One region of the Cupriavidus sp. DF5525 genome, then DNA from elsewhere that is predicted to be linked to it. Evidence: predicted binding sites of a transcription regulator. Region 1 holds the regulator's gene; the other holds the start of a gene.
What was found. The regulator HrcA, encoded in region 1, represses chaperone genes, less so after heat shock. The targets are predictions, from matches to a motif close to TTAGCACTCNNNNNNNNNGAGTGCTAA.

Region 1 (7,616 bases):
TTGTCGATGCGCTGGCGCGCATCTGCCTCAAAATCCACATTCATGCCGCCGCTCCCCGGGTCTGCGCGCGCGAGCGCCGCGCTTCCAGTTCGTGCGGGTGCGGCGTGGCCAGTGGCCAGCCCTGCAGGTGCTGCAGCGCGATCTCCGCCATCGCCGCCACCCACGGTGCCGAATCATTCATGCACGCGATGAAGTGGAAGTCCTTGCCGCCCGCGACCTTGAATTCAGTCTGCCCTTCCATGGCGATCTCTTCCAGCGTCTCGATGCAATCGGCAGGGAAGCCGGGGCAGAACACGTCGACCCGGCCGGCGCCGACCTTGCCCAGCTCGGCCAGCGTCGGGGCCGTGTACGGCTGCAGCCATTCCGCCTTACCGAAACGAGACTGGAACGTCACCTGGTATTGTCCCGGCTGCAGGTCCAGCGCCTCGCCCAGCAAGCGGCCGGTCTTCAGGCACTCGCAGTGGTACGGGTCGCCCAGCTCCAGCGTGCGCCGCGGCACGCCGTGGAACGACAGGATCAGCTTGTCGCCGTGGGCGAAGTCCGGCATGCCGTGCCGGGCCCAGTAGGCGCCGACCTGCTGGTGCAGTGCCGAAATATAGGCCGGGTGGTCATGGAAATGCTTGACCAGCCGCAACTCGGGCTGGTTGCGCCACTGGCCGAGCACGCGGAACACCTCGTCGAACGCGGTCGCCGTGGTGGTGCCCGAGTATTGCGGGTACATCGGCAGCACCAGCACCTGCTCGCAGCCCTGGCGGCGCAGCGCCTCCAGCACCGACGCGATCGACGGGTTGCCGTAGCGCATCGCGCAGGCCACCGTCACCTCATGGCCGTTCTGGTTCAGCAGCCGCTGCAGCGCATGCGCCTGCCGCTCGCTGTAGACCAGCAGCGGCGAGCCCGTCATATGCGCCTCGCGCAGCCAGATCGATTCGTACTTGAGCGCCGAGGCGCGCGAACGCAGCGGCAGGATCACACCGTGCAGCAGCGGCAGCCAGGCCGCGCGCGGGATCTCCACCACGCGCGGGTCGGACAGGAACTCCTTCAGGTAGCGCCCCACCGCCTTGGGCGTGGGCGCGTCGGGGGTGCCCAGGTTGACCAGCAGGATCGCCGTGCGTGGCGCCTGGCCGTGCTGGTAGGCCGGTTCGGGAGAAAACGTCATGTCGCTTCCGGGTTGGCGCGGCGAGCGCAGATAACGAGCGCTCGCAACACGCTTCGGCAATATTTGCCGCGCTCGGTAGGAATGGGGCAGCTTTTGAGACCGGCCAGCCGTGTCACTGGTTCTGGCTCAGCGCGCTGGACAGCAGCCGCGCGGTGATGTCGACGATGGGGATCACGCGCTCGTAGGCCATGCGCGTGGGGCCGATCACGCCCAGCGTGCCGACGATCTGCCCGTCGACTTCGTACGGCGCGGTGATGACCGCCATGTCTTCCAGTGGCACCAGCCGGCTCTCGCCGCCGATGAAGATCTGCACGCCCTGGGCGTGGCTGGACACGTCCAGCAGCTGCAGCAGGCTGGTCTTGTGCTCGAACACGTCGAACAGCCGGCGCAGCTTGTCCATGCTGGAGGCCAGGTCTTCCACTTCCAGCAGCTTGCGCTCGCCGCTGATATAGACGTGGTCGTCCTCCTCGTCCTCGACGGTGCTGCCGGCCTCGACCGCCGCCTGCATCAGCTGCGACATGTCGCGGCGCAGGTCGCGCAGTTCCACGCGCAGGTGGTCGCGAACCGAGTCGAAGCTCATGCCGGCGTAATGCGAGTTGAAGTAGTTGGCCGCCTCGATCAGTTGCGCCGGCGTATAAGCCAGTTCGGTCTGGATGATGCGGTTCTGGACGTCGCCTTCAGGGCTGACGATGATCAGCAGGATGCGCTTTTCCGACAGCCGCATGAATTCGATCTGCCGGAACGCCTGCGCGCGCCGCGGCGTCATCACCACGCCGGCAAAGTGCGACAGGTTGGACAGCGTGCGCGCCGCCATGGTGATCATCCGCTGCGGGCCCAGCTGCTGGCCGCCGAGCTGGTCCTGGATCTGGCCGGTCAGCTCGGCCAGGTCGGCGTTGCGCTCGAGCGGCTTGGCCGTCAGCATGGAATCAACGAACAGCCGGTAGCCGCGCGGCGTCGGGATACGGCCAGCCGAGGTGTGCGGGCTGGAGATAAAGCCCATCTCCTCCAGGTCGGACATCACATTGCGGATCGTCGCCGGCGACAGGTCCAGCCCCGAGTACTTGGACAGGGTGCGGGAACCGACCGGCTGACCTTCCGCGATGTAGCGCTCGATCAGGGTCTTGAGCAGCGTTTTGGAACGTTCATCCATGATGTCCCGATTTTACGCAAGTTTTGGACCTTCCGGCGCCCGGCCTCGCCCGGCGCCGGGTTCCGCACCCGGCATGCTGACAACGGTTACGGCGGTATGGTCTAATCCCGGCATGTCCGCCCCCCCCAAAGACAGCGCGTTGCGCACTCCGTTCAAGACCGTCGCCCTGGTGGGCCGGTATTCCACCGCCGGCATCGAAGGGCCGCTGGAGGAGATCGCCTCTTATATCCTGCGCAACGGCCAGGATGTGGTGTTCGAGCGCGAGACCGCGCTGGCCACCGGGCTGACCGGCTACCCGGCCCTCTCCGCCGAGGAGATCGCCGAACAGGCCGATGTCGCCGTGGTCCTGGGCGGCGACGGCACCCTGCTGGGCCTGGCGCGCCAGCTGGCCGGCCACGAAGTGCCGCTGATCGGCGTCAACCACGGGCGGCTCGGCTTCATGACCGATATCGCGTTGGAAGACGCGCATACGGTATTGCCCGACATGCTCGACGGCCGCTACGAGGCCGAGACCCGGCTGCTGCTGGAATCGCGCGTGGTGCGCGACGACATGGATATCTTTTCCGCGCTGGCGCTGAACGATGTGGTGGTGAACCGCTCGGGCATCTCCGGCATGGTCGAGCTGGCGGTGTCGGTGGACGGCTTTTTCATGTACAACCAGCGCTCGGACGGCCTGATCGTGTCGACCGCCACCGGCTCGACCGCGTACGCGCTGTCCGCCGGCGGCCCGATCCTGCATCCTACGCTGTCCGGCGTGGTGCTGGTGCCGATCGCCCCGCACGCGCTCTCGAACCGCCCGATCGTGCTGCCGCACGACGCCGAGGTCACCATCGAAGTGGCCAGCGCGCGCGACGCGAGCGTCAACTTCGACATGCAGTCGCTGACCTCGCTGCTGCCGGGCGACCGCATTGTAGTGCGGCGCTCGGAGAAGCACATCAACCTGCTGCACCCGGTCGGCTACAACTACTACGCCACGCTGCGCAAGAAGCTGCACTGGCACGAGTATCCGTCCGAAGACAACCGCCTCTGAGCCGCCCCCCAGCCCGAGCCCGACCCACCGGACCGACACCCCCTCACGCCACGATGCTGCGCAGCCTGTCCATCCGCGATTTCGTCATCGTCGACACGCTCGACCTGGATTTCACGTCCGGCTTCACCGTCTTCACCGGCGAAACCGGCGCCGGCAAGTCCATCCTGATCGATGCCCTGGCCCTGGTGCTGGGCGAGCGCGCCGATGCCGGCGTGGTGCGCGAAGGCGCCCCGCGCGCCAGCGTCAGCGCCACCTTCTCGACCCACCCGGCGCTGGACGCCTGGCTGGCCGAGCGCGAACTCAACGGCGACGCGGAAGACGGCGTGCATAGCGTGCTGCTGCGCCGCACCGTCGATGCCGGCGGCCGCAGCAAAGCCTTTATCAATGGCGCCGCCGCCACGCTGGCGCAGCTGCGCGAAGTCGGCGATCAGCTGGTCGACATCCACGGCCAGCACGCGCACCAGCTGCTGCTGCGCCCCGACGCCCAGCGCCTGCTGTTCGACGCCCATGCCGGGCTGACCCAGCAGGCCGGCGCCGTGGCCGAGGCCTGGCGCGCGTGGCGTGCCTGCGTGCGCCAGCGCGAGGCGGTCGAGCACCAGTCGCGCGAGATGCAGCTCGAGCGCGAGCGGCTGGAATGGCAGGTGGGCGAGCTGGACAAGCTCAACCCGCAGCCGGGCGAATGGGAAGAGATCCAGTCCGAGTACAACCGACTCTCGCACGCCGCCGGCCTGATCGACGGCAGCCGCGCCGCGCTGGATGCGCTGTCCGAGGCCGACGGCTCGGTGCTGTCGGCGCTGAACACCATCGTGCACAGGCTGCAGCAGCTGGCCGATCTCGACCCGGCGCTGCGCGACGTGCTGGCCGCGCTCGAACCCGCCCAGATGCAGGCCGAGGAAGCCGCACACTCGCTGACGCGCTATGTCGACCGGCTCGAACTCGACCCCGAGCGGCTGCAGGCGGTGGAAGAGCGGATGCAGGCTTTGCACGCCACCGCGCGCAAGTACCGCCTGCCGCCGGAACAACTGCCCGACGAACTGACCGCACGCCGCCAGCAGCTCGACGACCTGCAGGCCGCCCAGGACCTGAACAAGGTGATGGCGCGCGAGGCCGCGGCCAAGGCCGCCTACCTGACCTTGGCGCAACACCTGAGCCACGCCCGCCGGCAGGCGGCGCAGGCGCTGTCGGCCGCGGTCACCGAGGCCATGCAGGGACTGTCGATGGCCGGCGGCAGCTTTGTGGCCGCGCTGAACGCGCTCGAGGAAGGCCAGAGCTACGGGCTCGAGCAGGTCGAGTTCCTGGTTGCCGGCCATGCCGGCGTCAGCGCGCGGCCGCTGGCCCGGGTGGCTTCCGGCGGCGAACTGGCGCGGATCAGCCTGGCGATCTCGGTGATCACCAGCGAAGCCTCGCCCACGCCCACGCTGATCTTCGACGAGGTCGACACCGGCATCGGCGGCGCGGTCGCGGAGGTGGTCGGCCGGCGCCTGCAGGAGCTGGGCCGCGCGCGCCAGGTGCTGTGTGTGACCCACTTGCCCCAAGTCGCCGCGCAGGCCGGCACGCACCTGCTGGTCAGCAAGGAAACCACCGGGGCAGGCGACGGCTCGGTCACACGCTCGCGCATCCGCGTGCTCGATCCCGCCGGCCGCGTGGTCGAGACTGCCCGCATGCTGGGCGGCGCCACCGTCACCGCGACCACGCTGCAGCATGCCGAGGAAATGCTTGCGCAAGGCATGGCCGAGGCACCAGCCAGCCAGTCGGCGCGCAGCGCGGGCGCCAAGGAAGGCCGGCGCGGCCGCCGCGCCGCAGGCTGATCTCCCCGCTGCCCGCCCATGGCCGCCCACTGCGGCGGCCGCCCACCCGATACTGACAGGAGCTTCACCATGACCCGCCAAGCGCCGCAAGCCGGCTTCCGGCATCGCCCCCGGGCATCCCTGCGCGCCGTTCTGGCGATCGCCACCGCCGCCTCGGCGGCACTGCTGGCGCTGTCCGGCTGCCAGGCCCAGTCCAAGGCCTACGCCCCGCCGCCGGGCAGCATCAGCGACGACCGCTCGCTCGGCGACATCATGGTCCGCTTCAAGCCGCCCGCGGTGAATCTGTCAGAAGATGCCGGCAAGCTGCTGGCCGAGATCAAGGGGCCGATCCGCTTCGTGGTCAAGCGCCCGATGTCGGACGGTGTCTGGCTGGTGACGGCAATCTCGCCGTCGGCGGAGGCGACCATCGACCAGGCCGTCGACACCCTGCGCGCCACGCCGCGCATCGACACCGCCGAGCCCGACCGCCTGATCAAGCCCAACCGGAATATGCCCACCAGCCGGGACATGCCGCAAAGCTGACGGCGCTCCGGCGCTGTCCGGAAGAGACGCGTTCTAAGCCCTCGGTAGCCCTTGCGCTATCGGCCAGGATCGTATTCGCTACATAGCATGCCCCGCACCGTCCCCGCCGGCCGGCGCCCCAGGAGGAACACATGCCGCAATCCAACGCGCAGCCCGTCTTCCGCCGATGCTCGCCGGCCCGCCGCTGGCGGGTAACCCTCCTCACCGCAGCCGCGATTTGCGGCGCGGTGCCGGCGACCGGGGCGCTTGCCGCGCCGGGCGCCCAGGCCTACACCGGCCATATCATCGTGCGCTGGCGCGATGGCTCCACCTCCGTCACCGACCCTGCCACCGCCGGCAAGAACCCGGCCTCGGCAGCGACGGGCGAGCCCAAGGACAACCTGCAGCAACTGCGCGAGCGCACCGGCATCGCGGCCACGCTGCGCCGCCCGATGGGCGGCAACCTGCAGCTGCTGCAGGTCCCGGCCGAACTCGCCGCCGACCCCGAAGCGGCCGCGGCGCGGCTGCGCCAGGACCCACGCGTGGCCGACGCCGTGCCCGACCGCTGGCTGCGGCTGCACGACACCCTGCCCGACGACCCTGAGTTCCGCGTCAACCAGCCCTATCTGATGGGCACCGGCACTGCGGTCGGCGGCGTCAACCTGCCGCGCGCCTGGGACCGCACGCGCGGCAGCAGCGGCGTGGTGATCGCGGTGGTCGATACCGGCGTGCTGCCCCACCCCGACCTGGCGGGACGGCTGCTGCCGGGCTATGACTTCATCAGCAGCACCACCATCTCCAATGACGACAACGGCCGTGACAGCGACGCCACCGATGCGGGCGACAACGTGCCGGTGGGCTTCACCTGCCCCGGCAGCTCCACGGCGGAACAGGAGGCTACGCCAAACAGCTGGCACGGCACGCGCGTGGCGGGCGTGCTGGGGGCGCTCACCAACAACGCCCAGGACATCGCCGGCGTCGACTGGAATGCGCGCATTCTGCCGGTGCGCGTATCGGGGCGCTGCGGCGCGCTGCTGTCCGATACCGTCGACGCCTTACGCTGGGCCGGTGGCCTGCCGGTGCCCGACGTGCCGGCCAACCCGACGCCCGCGCGCGTGGTCAATATCAGCCTGGGTGGCGGCACCTGCAGCAGCATCGAGCAGCAGGCCGTCAACGACCTGAACGCGCGCGGCGTGGTGGTGGTGGCCGCGGCGGGCAACAACCGCGGCGCGGTGGAAGCGCCGGCCGATTGCAGCGGCGTGATCGCCGTTACCGCGCATGCCAACGACGGCGAGAACGCCACCTATGCCAACATCGGCGCGCAGGTCGCCATCAGTGCGCCCGGCGGCGGCTGCGGCAATTCGCGCGTGCAGAACGGGCAGTGCACGGTGACGCCGTCGGTGATCCGCACGCTGAGCAACCTCGGGCAGACCTCGCTGGGCGCGTACACGGTGTCGTCGTCGCAGGGCACCAGCTTTGCGGCGCCGATGGTGTCGGGCGTGGTGGCGATGATGTTTGCGGTGAACGGGGCGCTGACCCCGGCGCAGGTGACCACGGCGCTGAAAGCTTCGGCGCGGCCGCACCCGTCCGGCACCTTCTGCACCACCAACCCCGGTGTGTGCGGCGCGGGGCTGCTCGATGCCGACGGGGCCCTGGTGGCGGCGGGGGCGGCACCGGCCGCCGCAGTGGCGCCGGCGCCCTCATCCGGCGGCGGCGGCGGCGCGATGCCGGTCTGGGGTGCGTTGCTGCTGACGTTATCCGGCCTGCTGGCCTTTACGCTGCGGCGGCGTGCCTGAATTCTGAAGCGTGGCGCGCGGGCGCTGCCGGTCAGGCGTCGCCCGCGCCTGCCGCCGGCCGCCGCGCCAGCCACCACTCCTGCAACACCCAGCACAGCAACCCGGCCACGGCGCCCGCCGCATGCGCGGCGCGCACCACGCCGAAACCCAGCGCCGGCTCGAACACCACCGGCGC
Region 2 (7,616 bases), 380 kb from region 1:
AGGCGCCGACAGCGGTTGTCCGGCACGACTTCTGCCGCACATTCCTGGTGGAGCCGGAATGTCACGGTTGCCCTCAGTCTAGGCAGTGCTGCGGTGTTGTGCTGTCCGTGTCGTGCCGATGCGACGTAGGGAGAATTCCTACAAAGAAACCGCCTTTCCGCCTATGGGCTCCATTATGTCTAGCCATTCGGTGTGAGCAATTTATGAGAATCTCACACCATATTTAAGCGTTCGCTGATTGCGGGCGGCCGAAACCAGCGTTGCATCCCGTTCAGTCGCATTGCATCGATTACTGCCGCTAGGCTTTCCACTTTCGGCATCACGCCGAGCCATACCATCGTCCATTGTGTCTTCCTTATTAAATCCGTGCGCGGCGATGCAGGTCACGGCCGCCGCCCCGGGCAGGTATACGCAGGAAAATCTCGACTGAATTCATGATGATCGCATTTGTGCAATTTTTTTCGCGATCTTGCCCGCAAGCGTGGCAAGCAAGACTGGTGAGTTGGCTGGCGGCAGCATTCATGGGAGCGGGTATTTTCATGTCAGCTCTCCCGTCGGCGTGGGCATCCTGCACTTATGCGGACGGCTTTGAATTGCTGAACATCACGGTTCCCTTGAGCGGGGCCATTGTTGTACCAATCCACCCAAGATAAGCCGTCAAATAGAATCGCAATTTGCCACGCGCACGCTTGACAGATGACGAGGTTCGAGCGGCCGCCGCCCTGCTTGCGCTGGCTGTTTAGCGCAAGCAGGGCGGCGGCCAATAGAGGATCGTTTCTCGATCTTCGCTTGGCTCTCATGCCCCTGTCCGATCTGTTCGCTACGCTTACCCAATATCTGCACACCAAGGTCTTTCACGATCTTGCCCGTCATCCCGAATATCCAGCCGCATTCACCCGTCAGCGCAAGCTCACCCTGCCCACACTGATCGCGTTCATGCTTGGCAACTTGCGCATGGGCGTTCAAGCCGAACTCGATCAATTCTTCGCCGCGCTCGCCCGCCAAAACACCTTGTGCCGGCGAGTCAGTGAACAAGCCTTCGCCCAGGCTCGCAGCAAACTCAGCGGCGATGTCTTTGCTCACCTCAATGACTGGCTGCTTCAGCAGGTGTCCAACCATTTGCCGCGCTGGCATGGCTTTCGGCTGGTCGCAGCCGACGCCTCGCACCTGCGTTTTGCCATCCGCCACAGCCATCTGCCTCGAGCCGCCACCCGTGATCAACTCGCTTTCGGCCTGTACCTCCCCGGGGCCGAGATGATGCTCGCCGCCTCACTGCACAGCGTGCTCGAGAACGAACGCCAGATCCTGTTCGAGCATCTGGACCGCCTGCAATCCGACGACTTGCTGTTGCTCGACCGCGGCTACCCGGCCCGCTGGCTGGTAGCCGTACTCAACCAACGAAACATCCCTTTCTGCATGCGCGCCGACGGTAGCGGCTTTGCTGCCCTGCGGGACTTCGTCCGCTCCGGCCGCGCCGAGACCGTCGTCACGCTCCCGGCTCCAGCCCGCAATGACGCGCGCGACTATGAATGTGCGTCCGTCCCGCAGACCGTCCGGCTCATCCGGCAGATCTCGCCAGCCGCCAAGGTTCGCGTGCTCATCACCAATCTGCTCGACAGGCACCGCCATCCGGCTGCCACCTTCCGCGATCTCTATCACCAGCGCTGGCGTCTCGAGGAGGCCTTCAAACGCCTCAAACACCGCATGGCACTCGAACACCTGTCCGGCCTCTCACAGTTGGCCGCCAGGCAGGACTTCGGAGCCAAAGTCCTGTGCGATAACCTGCACGCCCTGTGCTGTCTTGCGGCCGCGCAGGAACATGACATTGACTCGGATCATCGGATCAACCGTGCCTACGCCATCACCGCCCTTAAACGTGTCCTGCCTGCACTGCTGCTCGGCCTGCGCTGGGCCAAGGCTGCCCTGAACGAGACCTTGACCTTGATCGCAACACGTCTCCAGCGCGTGCGACCAGATCGCGCCAAGCCCCGTCCACCACGCCACAAGCCTCATCGACATGCCGCTTATAAGGCTTGTTGATGCTGCTTATCTTGGGTGGATTGATTGTTGTACCCCGTGATGCGCCCGTCGGTGCAATGCTGGCGACATTCAAGTGGGCCCCAGCGAATACCAGCCAGTTCTATGCGTCCTGTTCCGGGTCGTTCACCCGTAGCTGGACGCTTCCGGTCACGCCATACCCGGCGGGTGCGGACAAGGTCTTCCCCACCAACGTCCCCGGTATCGGGGTGAAAATCACCAACCAACAGACACCGTTTCCCATCACATCCACGGGCACAGGGTCGGTGCATTTTTATTGGGGCGGCCAGAACCTGAATTATGTTTTTGTGAAGACCGGTCCGATTTCCTATGGGACGATATCCGCTGCCAGCCTCCCGACAGTCAGGTACGATTTTGACAATTCCCTGGTTATTTATATTGCCACCGCGGCGGGAAGTATTTCGTTTAGCGCCTTCCTGTCAGACCCCGGATGTCCTGGTCGATCTTGGCGTGCATCGCACTTCGGAATTCACTGGCGTGGGAGCCTATTCTGCCTCGAAAGGATTCAATATCGCCCTGAATAATTGCCCGCCCGGGATCAATAACATCCGATACCAGATTGATGCCCTGACAAACGTGCTTGGCGGTAACGGCTCGGTCGTGGCACTCGATGGTGCATCGACGGTGACGGGAGTCGGCGTCCAGTTGCTGGATGGCTCGGACAAGCCCTTTGCGCTGGGTAGCACGGTGAGCCTGGCTGGCTTTAATGGCAGCACCGGCGGCAACTATACGATCCCCCTCCGGGCTCGCTACTACCAGACCGGCAGCAAGGTGACCAGCGGAACCGCCAACACGCTGATGACGTTCACCATGGTGTACCAATAACAATCACTATCCGCTTCGGTTGCACGACGAAGTGACGCCGCCCCGGCATCTGGGTAGCCCTGCCGACGCCTGCGGATTGTCATGGCGGCTTTGGCCTGCAGGTCAGCTCACCAGATCTGTGGGATTTGGCCGCAGTGGAGTGGCTTATTCGCCATACGGAAGCGACTGGCCGGGCGTTGTTCCCAGCAGAATGCACCCGCTTCGGGAAAACCCGCATCAAGTCCCTGTCTTGAAATGCCCCTACCCCGTCCCTATAATTAGCACTCGCCGGGGGTGAGTGCTAACAGCATGAACAGCCCCTTGCGGCACCTGAACATTTCAGACGGCCGTCGCCTCGGTAGCCGGCCGATTTGTGAATAGAAACTCACTTTTGCATCTAGGAGTCCGTATGAATCTGCGTCCTTTGCACGACCGCGTGATCGTGAAGCGTCTGGACAACGAAACCAAGACCGCGTCCGGTATCGTGATTCCCGACAACGCTGCCGAGAAGCCCGATCAAGGCGAAGTACTGGCAATCGGTCCTGGCAAGAAGGATGACAAGGGCAACAACATCGCCCTCGACGTCAAGGTCGGCGACCGTGTGCTGTTCGGCAAGTACGCCGGCCAGGCCGTGAAGGTGGAAGGCCAGGAACTGCTGGTCATGCGCGAAGAAGACATCATGGCCGTGGTGAACAAGTAATTCACCGACTGACCGCCACCCGTACAGATTTCAGGAGATTCAAGAATGGCAGCTAAAGACGTAGTGTTCGGCGACGCCGCACGTGCCAAGATGGTCGAAGGCGTGAACATCCTCGCCAACGCAGTCAAGGTGACCCTGGGCCCGAAGGGCCGCAATGTGGTGCTGGAGCGCAGCTTCGGCGGCCCGACCGTGACCAAGGACGGCGTGTCCGTGGCCAAGGAAATCGAGCTGAAGGACAAGCTGCAGAACATGGGCGCCCAGATGGTCAAGGAAGTGGCTTCCAAGACCAGCGATAACGCCGGTGACGGTACCACCACCGCAACCGTGCTGGCCCAGTCGATCGTGCGCGAAGGCATGAAGTACGTTGCCGCCGGCATGAACCCGATGGACCTGAAGCGCGGCATCGACAAGGCTGTTACCGCTGCCGTGGAAGAGCTGAAGAAGGTCAGCAAGCCCACGACCACCAGCAAGGAAATCGCCCAGGTTGGCGCGATCTCGGCCAACAGCGACACCTCGATTGGTGAGCGCATCGCCGAAGCCATGGACAAGGTCGGCAAGGAAGGCGTGATCACCGTCGAAGACGGCAAGTCGCTGGCCGACGAGCTGGAAGTCGTGGAAGGCATGCAGTTCGACCGCGGCTACCTGTCGCCGTACTTCATCAACAACCCGGAAAAGCAGGTGGTCCAGCTGGACAGCCCGTTCGTGCTGCTGTTCGACAAGAAGGTTTCGAACATCCGCGACCTGCTGCCGGTGCTGGAGCAAGTGGCCAAGGCCGGCCGCCCGCTGCTGATCATCGCTGAAGACGTCGAGGGCGAAGCCCTGGCGACCCTGGTGGTCAACAACATCCGTGGCATCCTGAAGACCGCCGCCGTCAAGGCCCCGGGCTTCGGCGACCGCCGCAAGGCCATGCTGGAAGACATCGCCATCCTGACCGGCGGCACCGTGATCGCTGAAGAGATCGGCCTGACGCTGGAAAAGGCCGGCCTGAACGACCTGGGCCAGGCCAAGCGCATCGAGATCGGCAAGGAAAACACCATCATCATCGACGGCGCCGGCGACGCAGCGGCGATCGAAGGCCGCGTGAAGCAAATCCGCGCCCAGATCGAAGAAGCGACCTCGGACTACGACCGTGAGAAGCTGCAAGAGCGCGTGGCCAAGCTGGCCGGCGGTGTTGCCGTGATCAAGGTTGGCGCTGCCACCGAAGTCGAAATGAAGGAAAAGAAGGCCCGCGTGGAAGACGCCCTGCACGCCACCCGCGCTGCGGTGGAAGAAGGCATCGTCCCCGGCGGTGGTGTGGCCCTGCTGCGTGCCCGCGCTGCGATCTCGGCACTGACCGGCGAAAACGCCGACCAGAACGCCGGTATCAAGATCGTGCTGCGCGCGATGGAAGAGCCGCTGCGCCAGATCGTGCTGAACGCCGGTGAAGAAGCGTCGGTCGTCGTTGCCAAGGTCATCGAAGGCAAGGGCAACTACGGCTACAACGCGGCTTCGGGCGAGTACGGCGACCTGGTGGAAATGGGCGTGCTGGACCCGACCAAGGTCACCCGCACCGCACTGCAGAACGCCGCTTCGGTGGCTTCGCTGATGCTGACCACCGACTGCGCCGTGGCCGAATCGCCGAAGGAAGAGTCGGCTCCGGCAATGCCGGGCGGCATGGGCGGCATGGGTGGCATGGAAGGCATGATGTAATTTGTGCCGACCGACTGCCGGTGATTGCCGGCAGGCTGTCAGACAAGAACCCCCGCGGGTGCGAGCCCGCGGGGGTTTTTATTTTGAACGGTGCCCGCTGAAGGCGCGCGCCGCGGCGTCAGACTTCGACCACGCAACACCAGTCGAAGCGCTGATTCTCCAGCTCGCCGGTACGCCGGCTGACATAGCCGCGCGGATTGCACACCACGCGCGAATCGTCGATGCAGTAGTCGAAGCTGGTGTGGGTATGGCCGTGTATCCACAGGTCGGCCTGCGCCACCAGGTCGGGCCGGCGCGAGAGGAAGCCGCCGGAAACCAGGTCATGCGAATAGCGCGGGTCCAGGCTGCCGAGGTCGGGGCCGTGATGGGTGACTACTATCGTCTTGCCGTCGAAGGGCTGCGCCAACTGGGCGGCAAGCCAGGCCGATGCGGCCTGGTGGCGCGCCAGCGCGTCCTCCGGCGTGAAGTGCCGCGCGCGGCCGTCGTCGCCGGCCAGCTCGATCAGGCGGTGGTCCAGCATCACTGCGGCGCAGGCCTGCATCGCGTCCTCGCGCCGGTCGTTGCCGAACAGCGTGTAGTCGGTCCACCAGGTGGTGCCGAGGATGCGCACGCGCCCGCGCGCGCCGCTGAACTCGGCCACCGAACCGTTGAGAACTTGCATGCCGGAGTGATCGGCGGCGGCTTCCGCCATCAACCGGTCGACGGTGTCGAAATTGCTTTCGTAGTACTCGTGGTTGCCGGGGACATAGACCACCGGCTGGCTGAAGGTGCGTGCCGCCCAGTCGATGCCGTCGCGGCCGTTGGCGATGTCGCCGGCCAGTACCACGATGTCTGCGTCGCAGTCCGGTACCGACTGCGGCATGTTGTGCTCGATATGCAGGTCGCTCAGGATGCGTAGCTTCATGGGGACTCCGGGGCGAGGTCGGCGGGGGAATTGCTTGCATTCTTTAGAAGCCTGCCGCTCCGGTCAAGTCCCGTGCCGGTTTGGCCCGTAAACAAAAAAGCCCGGAACCAGGTCCGGGCAAGGGACTGTCTGGCCGGCATTGCGCCGGGAGACAGCCGGGGGAACCGCAATTGGTTACCCGTGAGTACTATCCACCCTGTCCTGCCATCGTCGGCAACAGGACGCGATAGATCTGGATAAACGCCGGTCCCAGCAGCACCAGCAGCAGTGAGGGAAATATGGTGAAGATCAGCGGGAACAGCAGCTTGAGTGCGATCTTGGCCGCCTGCTCCTCGGCCCGCATGCGACGCTTGGTGCGCAGCATGTCCGACAGCACCCGCAGCGACTCGCCCAGGCTGGTGCCGAAGCGGTCGGCCTGGATCAGCATCGAGGCGAACTTGTCGACGTCCTCCACCCCGGTGCGCAGCGACAGGTTCGAAAGCGCCTTTTCCTTGGAGAAGCCGGAGCGCAACTCCAGCAGCATCAGTTGCAGCTCGTCGGCCAGCACCGGGCAGCGCAGCGCCAGCTCGTCGGCCACGCGCATCAGCGCCGCATCGAGCCCGAGGCCGGCTTCCACGCACACGGTCAGCAGGTCGATCACGTCGGGGAATTCTTCGAACACGGTGCGCTGCCGTTGTGACACCTTGCGCGCCAGCACCACGTTCGGCAGGTAGTAGCCGATGGCGCCCAGCACCGCCAGCAGCGCGAACATAATGTTGCGCTCCTGCATGGCCGGCTGGCCGCTGAGCGCCATCAGCCCGATCATCGGCAGCGCCACCGCCAGCACCGTCTTGGCGGCAAAGTACAGCGGCGCGGCGCTGGTGTTGCGCCAGCCGGCGTTCATGAAGCGCACGCGCAGCTGCGAGTTCTCCCAGCCTTCCTTGGGCAGCGACAGCCGCGACACGGGCTTGGACCACTGCACCAGCTTGTCGACCCAGGCCTGCACCTTGCCCGCGTCCGGCGCGACGCTCCCCGCCTGGCCCGCGAGCTGCTCCATGCGCCCCCGCATGCGGTCGGGCGAAAACACGTGCAGCACGCCGAACACCATGCCGAACGCCGCCACGAATATCAGCCCAAGCAAGATCAGCTGATCTGCCTGAAACCCCTGGATAATGCCTTGCATGATGGACTCCCGTCAGGATGGCTGTCCCTGCTTGTTATAGCGCCGCCGCTTGTGACGTTGCACGGTGCCGCCTCATACCCGGATACGGATGATCTTGCGCATCCACAGCACGCCCATGACCATCGAGAACAGCGCGCCGCCGATCATGCGCACCCCCAGCGGGTCTTCCCACAGCACCCGCATGAAGCCCGGGTTGACAACCAGGATCAGCCCGGCGGTGCAGAACGGCAGCAGCCCCAGGATCCACGCCGACAGCCGGCCCTCGGCCGACAGCACGCGGATCTTGTCGAACAGCTTCA

Region 2: groES (co-chaperone GroES) is a predicted target of HrcA. The motif match lies at 3,141-3,167, and genes of this name have one in related genera.

What each region holds. Positions count from the first base shown of each region.
Region 1 covers NZ_CP168265.1:1,125,457-1,133,072, reverse strand. Annotated here, with positions in the region: gene ABNX08_RS05400 (RNA-binding S4 domain-containing protein) at 1-44, opposite strand, end outside; gene hemH (ferrochelatase) at 41-1,156, opposite strand; gene hrcA (heat-inducible transcriptional repressor HrcA) at 1,269-2,306, opposite strand; gene ABNX08_RS05385 (NAD kinase) at 2,419-3,336, shown strand; gene recN (DNA repair protein RecN) at 3,390-5,144, shown strand; gene ABNX08_RS05375 (hypothetical protein) at 5,214-5,666, shown strand; gene mprA (MprA protease, GlyGly-CTERM protein-sorting domain-containing form) at 5,798-7,441, shown strand; gene rrtA (rhombosortase) at 7,473-7,616, opposite strand, start outside.
Region 2 covers NZ_CP168265.1:743,080-750,695, forward strand. Annotated here, with positions in the region: gene ABNX08_RS03575 (hypothetical protein) at 359-541, opposite strand; gene ABNX08_RS03580 (IS4 family transposase) at 799-2,040, shown strand; partial or broken gene ABNX08_RS03585 (hypothetical protein) at 2,097-2,231, shown strand; gene ABNX08_RS03590 (fimbrial protein) at 2,413-2,883, shown strand; gene groES (co-chaperone GroES) at 3,272-3,562, shown strand; gene groL (chaperonin GroEL) at 3,608-5,251, shown strand; gene ABNX08_RS03605 (metallophosphoesterase) at 5,370-6,155, opposite strand; gene ABNX08_RS03610 (type II secretion system F family protein) at 6,343-7,317, opposite strand; gene ABNX08_RS03615 (type II secretion system F family protein) at 7,390-7,616, opposite strand, start outside.